One region of the Butyrivibrio sp. WCD2001 genome, then DNA from elsewhere that is predicted to be linked to it. Evidence: predicted binding sites of a transcription regulator. Region 1 holds the regulator's gene; each other region holds the start of a gene.

Region 1 (3,293 bases):
GTGTAGTTTGAGGGAACGGTTATTGTAAAGTCGAAACCATTCGGATATCCTGCCTCTGCAAGCAGCTGCTTAGCCTTATCAATATCCTGGTTATAGGTCTCACTAAGGCTTGCATCAAAATACTTACCGAAGGAAGGGAACATACTGCTTCCGATCTCGGTTCCCTTTCCGTCTGATACAAAGTCCATGATTTCCTGCGGGCTTATAGCATAGCAGAGAGCCTGACGAACCTGTTCGTTGTTGAAGGGCTCCTCGGCATTGTTTAGATACAGTGCCTGAACAAGGTTCATGGTTCCTTCATATACATCAAACTTATCGGAAAGCTGTGACATCTGTGCAGATGTTACTCTTGCAAACATATCAATGGAGCCGCCTTCAAGATCCATAACGATTGAATCAGCATTAGCCTCAACCTTAAGTGTTATGTCCTTAATGTATGCGGGCTCGCCCCAATATTCATCAAACTTGGTAAGTATTACGTTCTCCTGAGGTGAACGTGAAACAAACTTATAAGGGCCTGTTCCCACAGGATTACCTTCGGGATCCTCATTGGAAGCGGGAATAATAGCTACTGTCATATATGCCAGAAACTCTGTATTTGCTTCCTTAAGTGTCATTACTACTGTGGAATCATCCGCAATCTCAACACTATCAATATTAGAAAATGCCGATATCAACGGATCTGTTCCATCGGTACCGGCATTACGCTCGATTGAATATTTAACATCCTCCGCCGTAACCGTAGAACCGTCATGGAACTTAACGCCTTCTCTAAGTGTGAAGGTATAAGTTTTTCCATCCTCAGAAATTGTGTACTCGCTGGCTATGGCAGGCTGCAGATTACCATCCTGGTCAGGCTTCACAAGTCCTTCGTAAACATTGAACAGTACTTCTCTGGTTCCCGCCGCCTGTGCGATGTGCGGGTCCATACTGTCAATATCCTGTGGAATACCAATGGTAATCTTTGAAAGATCATCTGAACTTGCAGTGTTGTCAGCTGTCTCCGCTTTACCGTCCTTTCCTGAACTGGTATTCTCGGTAGCATTGGTCGCATCTGCCGTAGATTCCTCTGCCTTTTTACCTGAGCATCCGCTCATAGTAAGAGTCAGTGTCGTTAACACAACTAAAAGTGTGGAAAGTCCTCTCCTTCCAATACCTTTTTTCATCATGTTACAATCCTTCTTTCTTTATTTAGTTTTCGCACCAAAACAATTTGATTATCAAGTCTTGATGCACCATAAACTATACGGAAAGACGTAGCAGATGTCAACAGCCAAGGTCAGATGACAGTTTATTTCAGCAAGGGTGTGTTCTTATCTGTAGAATCGGTTATAACACCCTCTTCTTCCTTCTCCAGTACTATCTTAAGCTCATCCATGAAGGTATTTACATCCTTAAACTCACGGTAAACAGACGCAAATCTTACATAAGCTACAGGATCGAGATTCTTCATCTTATCCATGCAAAGCTCACCGATAATACGGCTGGGGATTTCCTTTTGCTCAAGATTGAAAACCTCAGTCTCTACAGCATCGACAATCTGTGTAATCTGCTGAGCACTTACCGGTCTCTTGTGACATGCTCTCAGCACGCCTGCTTCGATCTTTGCACGATTGTAGGGTTCACGGTTATTATCCTTCTTGATAACAATAAGAGGGATAGTCTCAACCTTCTCATAGGTCGTAAACCTCTTCCCGCAAGAATCGCAGACACGTCTGCGTCTGATGGATGTATTCTCATCCGCAGGTCTTGAATCAATTACACGAGTGTTGTCTTTACCGCAAAAAGGACACTTCATAATGATAACCTTTCTGTGCTTTATCGCACATAAAAAATTATAGATTTGTAACTTTTGATTCTTTTACAAGATTTAGGGGCTAAAAAAAATACCCACACAAGTTATTGTAACATTGTGAAACGGAATTATCCACAAAAAAATGCATTATCTCGCTCAAACTATTAAAAAATGCAAAATAAAACAGTCACCCGATTATTCAGGTGACTGTTTGAAAGTCATTATTACTTTTTCTGTAAGAAATCCGGTATCTTAAGACTCTTAGCTTCTACAGAGCTTCTAACTTCAGGAGTACGATTAAGTCCTGATGAAGGTCTCTGAGTAGGCTGAGGAGTAACCGGTTTCTGTGGCGGTATTGTCTGAGCTGAACGAGCTGTCAGTGTATCAATCATGGGCTCGGGAGTAACCGGAACAGGCTGTACCTGCGGCTGAACCTGAACCTGAGGCTGTACCTGAACCTGGGGCTGAGGCTGTGCCTGAGCCTGCTGTGATGCAGCAGCTGCAGCCTGTGTTGCCTGAGCGGCTGCGGCTTTCTCAGCGTTACGATTAAGAGCTCTCTGCAATGCAGCAGCATTATTTGCTCTGTCATCAATACCTGTAGCAATAACAGTAATATTGCAGGTGTCTGCCATTGATTCGTCATACATAGCACCGAATATGATATTAACATCATCTCCTGCAAGATTTCTGATATAGTCTGATGCAGTTGAAGCATCCATAAGTGTGATATCACCGGATACATTGATGATAACATTGGAAGCTCCGTCAATCTTAGTCTCAAGAAGAGGAGACTCAACCGCCATCTTAACTGCGTCTGCAGCCTTATCATCGCCCTTACCGGAACCGATACCGATGTGTGCGATTCCCTTGTCCTTCATTACTGTCTGAACGTCAGCGAAGTCAAGGTTGATAACAGCGGGTACGTTGATCAGATCTGTGATTCCCTGAACTGCCTGCTGAAGAACTTCATCAGCCTTCTTCAGTGCATCGGGCATTGTTGTACGTCTGTCAACAATCTGAAGTAACTTATCGTTAGGAATAACGATAAGAGTATCTACGTTGTTCTTAATTGTGTTAATGCCGGCAAGTGCGTTCTGCATACGTACGCGAGCCTCAAAAGCAAAAGGCTTGGTAACTACACCGACAGTAAGAATACCCATATCCTTTGCAAGCTTAGCTACAACCGGAGCTGCACCTGTACCGGTACCGCCACCCATTCCGCAAGTAACGAAAACCATGTCAGCACCCTTAAGAGCTGCGGAAATCTCTTCCTGGCTCTCCTCAGCAGCTTTCTGACCGATTTCCGGCTTTGCTCCCGCACCAAGACCCTTGGTGAGCTTCTCACCGATCTGAAGCAGCTTGGGAGCTTTGCAAAGCTGCAAAGCCTGCTTATCTGTATTAATTCCGATGAATTCTACACCGGAAATATTTTCCTCTACCATTCTATTTACAGCGTTATTTCCTGCGCCACCAACCCCAACAACAATGATCTTGGCAC
Region 2 (3,293 bases), on a different contig from region 1:
ATCGAGGCGCAGTCTGCAGCACATGGAACGAACATCGCTGGGCTCCATGTCTGAATTTATATAATTTGAGAAATACGGTGTGCCGTATTTTGCAGTCATTTCGAAGAGAAGTTTGTTATTTTCAGTCTCGCTCCAATCAAAATCACTTGTTATTGAATAGGTGGGGATGGGATACTGGAATCCACGTCCGTTGGCATCTCCTTCAATCATTATCTCGATAAATGCCTTGTTGACCATGTCCATCTCACGCTGGCAGTCGCCATAGGTGAAATCAACTTCTTTTCCGCCGACAATAGCGTTAAGGTTCCTAAGATCGGCAGGAACGGTCCAATCCAGAGTGATGTTGGAAAACGGTGCCTGTGTGCCCCATCTGCTTGGAGTATTGACTCCGTAAACAAAGGACTGGATACACTGCTTGACATCTTCATAGGAAAGGTTATCAATTTTCACGAAAGGAGCAAGATATGTATCAAATGACGAGAAAGCCTGCGCACCTGCCCACTCGTTCTGCATGATTCCAAGGAAATTGACCATCTGGTTGCAAAGAGTGGAGAGATGGTTGGCAGGAGCGGATGTAATCTTGCCGGGAATGCCGCCAAGTCCTTCCTGAATCAGCTGTTTAAGACTCCATCCTGCGCAATATCCTGATAGCATGGCAAGGTCATGGATGTGAATTGCAGCGCTTCTGTGAGCTTTTGCAATCTCTTCGTCATATACCTCTGACAGCCAGTAATTTGCTGTAATGGCGCCTGAATTTGAGAGAATGAGACCACCGATAGAGTAGGTAACCGTTGAATTCTCCTTAACACGCCAGTCATTGATTTTGAGGTAGTCATTTACAAGATCCTTGTAGTTTAAAAGTGCAGAGTTGATATTGCGGACCTTCTCACGCTGTTTTCTGTAGAGAATGTAAGTCTTGGCAACGTCGGAATAACCTGATTCTGAGAGCACTTTCTCAACACTGTCCTGAATCTGTTCTACTGTTATCTTATTGTTTGAGATTTTGCTTTCGAAATCTGAAGCTACCCGAAGAGCCACAAGATCTATCACACTTGTGTGATAGGGCTTATCAAGAGCTACAAAAGCTTTGATTATAGCAGATGATATTTTTGAAATATCAAAACTCGCAATACTACCGTCTCGTTTTACTACATCATACATAAGAACACCCCCAAAAAACTTAAATACCCACTACATATAAGGTATCACATAAAATGTGGACGGTCAATATATAGGCAATTTATTAATTATAAACACTATATATTGTGTTATCCGTTTCTTTGCGGCAAAAACGGCATGATTACAAGTGTTTCTTAAAAGAGCTATTTCAGATATGTTTTGTTTGCCTTATAATATTAGACGTGATAAATTATTTTCTTATGACAGAGGTTAATGCAATTGAAACAATATAATTATGAATTTACTGCAGCATCAGAGGTAACCAAGGCTTTATCAGAGGTCTATGCATATACTCAGAGAACGTCGTTCAAGTCTATACTTTTCCACTTGTACACCATAGCATTTGGCAGGGAAGAGATACATGAAATCCAGCAGGAAATAAAAGAGATGTATCCCGATGCACATATAGCAGGTACCAGTTCAAATGGGGACATCTGTGATGGCCATTTGGCTGAATCCGGACTGGTTATGGCTGTTTCTATTTTTGAGAGTACAGAGATTGGTGTTCATCTTTTTGAAACAGAGGAAGGCCGCGAAGAGGACACGGGAAGAGATATTTGTCGCAGCATAGATGTAACGGATAGCATAAAAGCCGCAGAAATACTAATGACCTTGAAATCTATAAACAGTACCAAGATTCTCAGGGAAGCTGAAAAGTGCGAGAAAAGTGTAAAAATCTTTGGGGCAGGTAGTGCAGGGAAAAAGATTGAAGAAAACGTAACAATGGTTATCGGGGATACTGAAACGTCGGAGCATGGCGTAGTTCTTGTGACTTACTCGGGTGATGATTTTCATATAGATATTCATCATGCTATCGGATGGAAGCCGCTCGGAAGAGATCTGACTGTAACCAGGATAGAGGATAAGAGGCTGTACGAGCTTGACGGGGTGCCGGCAGGTGATATCTACAGTAAATATCTGGACATACAGGCAGATGAGAATTTCTTTGCCAATATTTTGGAATTCCCGATTATGTCCAACCAGCATGGACATGAAGTACTGCGTATGCCGTTTTCCTGCAATACCGAGGATAGATCACTAATGCTTGCGGCTGATATTAAGCAGGGTTCTAAGGTTAACCTGTCCTACGGAGATCCTGACGTTATTAAATCCGATGTTGAGGACCTTGTGTGGAATGTAAGAAGCTTTGCTCCACAGGCAGTATTTCTGTATTCCTGCGGCGTCAGACGCCTCTATTGGAAATATCTGATTAATAAGGAGACCGGTCCATTCAGCCTGATTGCGCCTGTAAGTGGTTTTTATTCAAGTGGCGAGATCATGCGTATGGGTGAATACATAATCGAACATCATGTTACGCTTATGGCTATCGGAATGCGAGAGGGCGGACAGGCTATGTCGCAGCCTACCGGTATAGGAGATAAGGAGATAGAGGTTCCTGAGGAGCACAAGATGCATGATCAGCTGTCAATGGTTAGAAGATTGGCTAATTTCATAAATGTGACAGCAGCTGAGCTTCGGGAAGCAAATGAGAATCTGCAGGAAAAATTGCAGGATAGAACTAAAAATTAATAGGAGATATAATAAATTATGAAAAGTAGAAAAAGTTTTGTTGTTTCGGGGGTTTTTGCTCTTCTTGCGCTGATTCTGATTATTCTTGTTAAGAATGTGGATGTTGCCGTAGTTCCGGAGACGGGCAAGCCGATGGGATTTTATAGCATAAATACTGCATTTCATAACATTTTCGGAATAAATATCATGTGGTATAAAATAACGGAGATTTTCGGAATTCTTGCACTTCTGGTGTGTGCTGTGTTTGCTTTGATCGGACTTTTACAACTTATAAAAAGAAAAAGCATAACCGAAGTCGACCCTGTTATCATAAAGCTTGGATGCCTTTATGCGGTGGTTATAGCTCTTTATGCATTGTTTGAAAAGGTGATTATCAATTACAGGCCGATAATAATGCCGGATGCTACCGAAGCGGAAGCTTCATTCCCGTCTTCGCATACAATGCTCATCTGCGTGGTAATGGCCAGCACAATTATGGTAATTGGGAATTATATTAAAGATGAAAAGCTGTTGAAGCTTCTGAAGATCTGCTGCGCAGTAATTATGGTTGTTACCGTAGTGGGCAGACTTATCTGCGGAGTACA
Region 3 (3,293 bases), on a different contig from region 1:
AGGCGTGAAGCCAACCGTAGAACGGATCCAGTGCTTCACCTATATCCTCATAACTGTCACAAAGATTTTCGATTTTCTCTGTGATAGCCCCGGCCGAGACTTTTTCATTAAGAGCAAGTGACAGGCGGGCAGCTGTTTCGGATTCAAGAGGTCTTATGTCCATGTGAATAAGGATATCCTCATAAAGCCCCTCAACACTGGCGAACAGATGAGGATATTTTTTATGAATATAAGAGAGCTCATCCAGCAAGGTTTCCCTTCGCTGAAGAAGAAACAGAGTATATACGGGTTCCACTATTTCTGAAGGTTCAATCTCTTCTCTGTCGGAGCCATCGCCGTAATCGGCTTTTGATGCGTAATACTCGCAAACCTCCTGGATAAAAGGGCTTACATGCGGATCATCATATAATTTTTGAAGTTCAAATGTGTAGGATTCATTCATAATTAATAATGATACAACAACGAGGAATGATATGCGAATAGGAATTTTTGATTCCGGTGTCGGAGGCCTTTCTGTATTGAATGAGGCTTATCACAGATTTCCGGATCAGGAATACATATTTTATGCCGACACAAGGCATGTACCATATGGAACAAAGTCTGAGGAAGAGATAAAAGGCTATGTTGATGAGATTGTAAGATTTCTCATCAGCAAAGATGTCGATGCCATAGTGATTGCCTGCAACACAGCTACCAGTGTGGGTGCATCCATGGTAAGGGAAAAGTACAAGCTTCCAATTCTTGGAATGGAGCCTGCAGTGAAGCCGGCTGTTGAGGAGTGTCGTGACAACAGTAAAAGAATTCTTGTGATGGCTACTCCCGTTACCATAAGAGAGAAAAAGCTTGAGAGACTTCTTTCAAGAGTGGATTTGCAGCACAAGGCTGATTTACTTGAGATGCCGGGGCTTGTGAAATATGCGGAGAGAGAAGAATTCGACACGGAAGAGGTAAGGGATTATATCAGTAACCGCTTTTTGTCAGTTAATGCTTCCTATGAAAAGTACAGTGCGCTGGTTCTTGGATGCACACATTTTAATTATTTTAAACCTCTTTACAGAGAACTGCTGGGGGACAGCATTCATCTGATAGACGGAAACCACGGGACAATTAATCATTTGGGTGATGTTATGGGGCTAGAAGTTAAAAATGATGAAGATAAAGAGATCATTTTTAATGAACCACAAGATATTGTGGTTGGCTTCAACACCACATACTATGAGTCGGGAGACGAAATTACGGATAACGATAGATTGTCAAAATACCTTAGAATGCTGAACAGGCTTGAATTTGTAAGGAAGTTTTGATAACGGAAAATTGTTACTTGATTTATACTATATAATGTATTATAGTTTAATTGTAGCCACAAGATATAGTTTCGGGTGGCTACTATTTATCTAAAAATATAGGTATTTCCATATAAATGTACTTAAATAGGGGGTTCGCCAGTGAAGATTATTAAGAGAAGCGGTAAAGAGGTTACTTTTGATGGTGCCAAGATTTTGGCTGCTATTGAGAAAGCAAATAAGGAAGTAACTCCCGATCAGAGCTTGTCTGAAGATCAGATTAAGAGCATAGAGGCGCAGGTAGAGGATAAGTGTAACAGGCTTACCAGGGCTGCAAGCGTAGAAGAAATCCAGGATATGGTTGAGGATGGTCTCATGGAGTCCGGGAAGTTTGAGGTTGCCCGCAAATATATCACTTATCGTTATCGCCATGCCCTTGTCCGTAAGTCAAACACAACGGATGAGCAGATTATGTCTCTTATCGAGTGTAATAACGAAGAGGTTAAGCAGGAGAATTCCAACAAGAACCCCACAGTTAACAGTGTTCAGAGAGATTATATGGCAGGAGAGGTCAGCCGTGACATTACACGCAGATTCCTTCTTCCGGATGACGTAGTTAAGGCACACAAGGACGGAATCATTCATTTCCATGATTCCGACTATTTTGCTCAGCACATGCACAACTGCTGCCTTGTAAACCTTGAGGATATGCTTCAGAACGGAACGGTTATTTCCGAGACAATGATCGAACGTCCCAAGAGCTTCTCCACAGCATGTAATATTGCAACTCAGGCGATAGCACAGATTGCAAGCTCTCAGTACGGCGGACAGAGTATTACATTGTCCCACCTTGTACCGTTTGTTGATGTAAGTAGACAGAAATTCAGAAGAGAAGTTCGCCAGGAGTTTATCGATGCTGGTATGGATGCAACTGATGAACAGATAAACGATATCGCCGAGATGCGTGTGCGCAAGGAGATAGAGCGCGGTGTTCAGGTTATTCAGTATCAGGTAATCACATTAATGACCACCAACGGACAGGCACCTTTCATTACAGTATTCATGTATCTTGATGAGGTACCTGAAGGTCAGCTCAGAAACGATCTTGCTCTTGTTATCGAAGAGATGCTGAAACAGCGTATAGTCGGTGTAAAGAATGAGAAAGGCGTTTATATAACTCCTGCATTCCCGAAGCTTATCTATGTTCTTGATGAGGACAATATTCACGAGGGCACACCATATTGGTATCTCACACAGCTTGCTGCCAAGTGTACAGCAAAGAGAATGGTTCCGGATTATATCTCCGCTAAGAAGATGAAGGAATATAAGAACGGTGACGTTTATCCCTGCATGGGATGCAGAAGCTTCCTCACAGTTGACAGTGAAGACCTTGCCGAAGGTCTGTGTAACAAGGGTAATATTGCCAATGCGCAGAACTATACCGAGGGTGATCATAAGTATTACGGACGCTTTAATCAGGGCGTAGTAACCATAAACCTTGTTGATGCAGCCTGCTCATCAGGCGGAGACGAGGAGAAGTTCTGGGAGATAATGGAGGAGCGTACAGAGCTCTGTAAGAAGGCTCTTATGTGCAGACACAACCGTCTTCTTGGAACACCTTCCGATGTAGCTCCGATCCTTTGGCAGTTTGGAGCACTTGCAAGACTTAAGAAGGGTGAGACAATCGATAAGCTCTTATATGGCAATTATTCAACAATTTCTCTTGGATATGCAGGACTTTGCGAATGCACAAAGTTCATGAAGGGCGTAACTCACACCGATGCTGCAGGAAAAGACTTCGCACTCAGAGTAATGCAGTTTATGAATGATAAGTGCGCAAAGTGGAGAAAGGAAACAAATATTTCGTTCAGTTTATACGGAACACCCCTTGAGTCCACAACCTATAAGTTTGCAAGAGCACTTCAGAAACGCTTTGGAATTATTGATGGTGTTACAGACAAGAACTATATCACAAACAGCTATCACGTTCATGTAACCGAGAAGATAGAT

Evidence for each region. The regulator NrdR, encoded in region 1, represses ribonucleotide reductase genes. The targets are predictions, from matches to a motif close to CACAANATNTTGTG.
Region 2: a site for NrdR is predicted at 1,255-1,268, ahead of G630_RS0106725 (ribonucleoside triphosphate reductase). Genes of this name have one in related genera too.
Region 3: a site for NrdR is predicted at 1,362-1,375, ahead of nrdD (anaerobic ribonucleoside-triphosphate reductase). Genes of this name have one in related genera too.

Annotation. Positions count from the first base shown of each region.
Region 1 is NZ_AUJZ01000004.1:209,178-212,470, forward strand. It holds gene G630_RS0104055 (ABC transporter substrate-binding protein) at 1-1,169, opposite strand, end outside; gene nrdR (transcriptional regulator NrdR) at 1,292-1,798, opposite strand; gene ftsZ (cell division protein FtsZ) at 2,020-3,293, opposite strand, start outside.
Region 2 is NZ_AUJZ01000006.1:38,322-41,614, reverse strand. It holds gene G630_RS0106725 (ribonucleoside triphosphate reductase) at 1-1,161, opposite strand, end outside; gene G630_RS0106720 (FIST signal transduction protein) at 1,399-2,709, shown strand; gene G630_RS0106715 (phosphatase PAP2 family protein) at 2,728-3,293, shown strand, end outside.
Region 3 is NZ_AUJZ01000008.1:27,516-30,808, reverse strand. It holds gene G630_RS0108970 (hypothetical protein) at 1-442, opposite strand, end outside; gene murI (glutamate racemase) at 474-1,304, shown strand; gene nrdD (anaerobic ribonucleoside-triphosphate reductase) at 1,446-3,293, shown strand, end outside.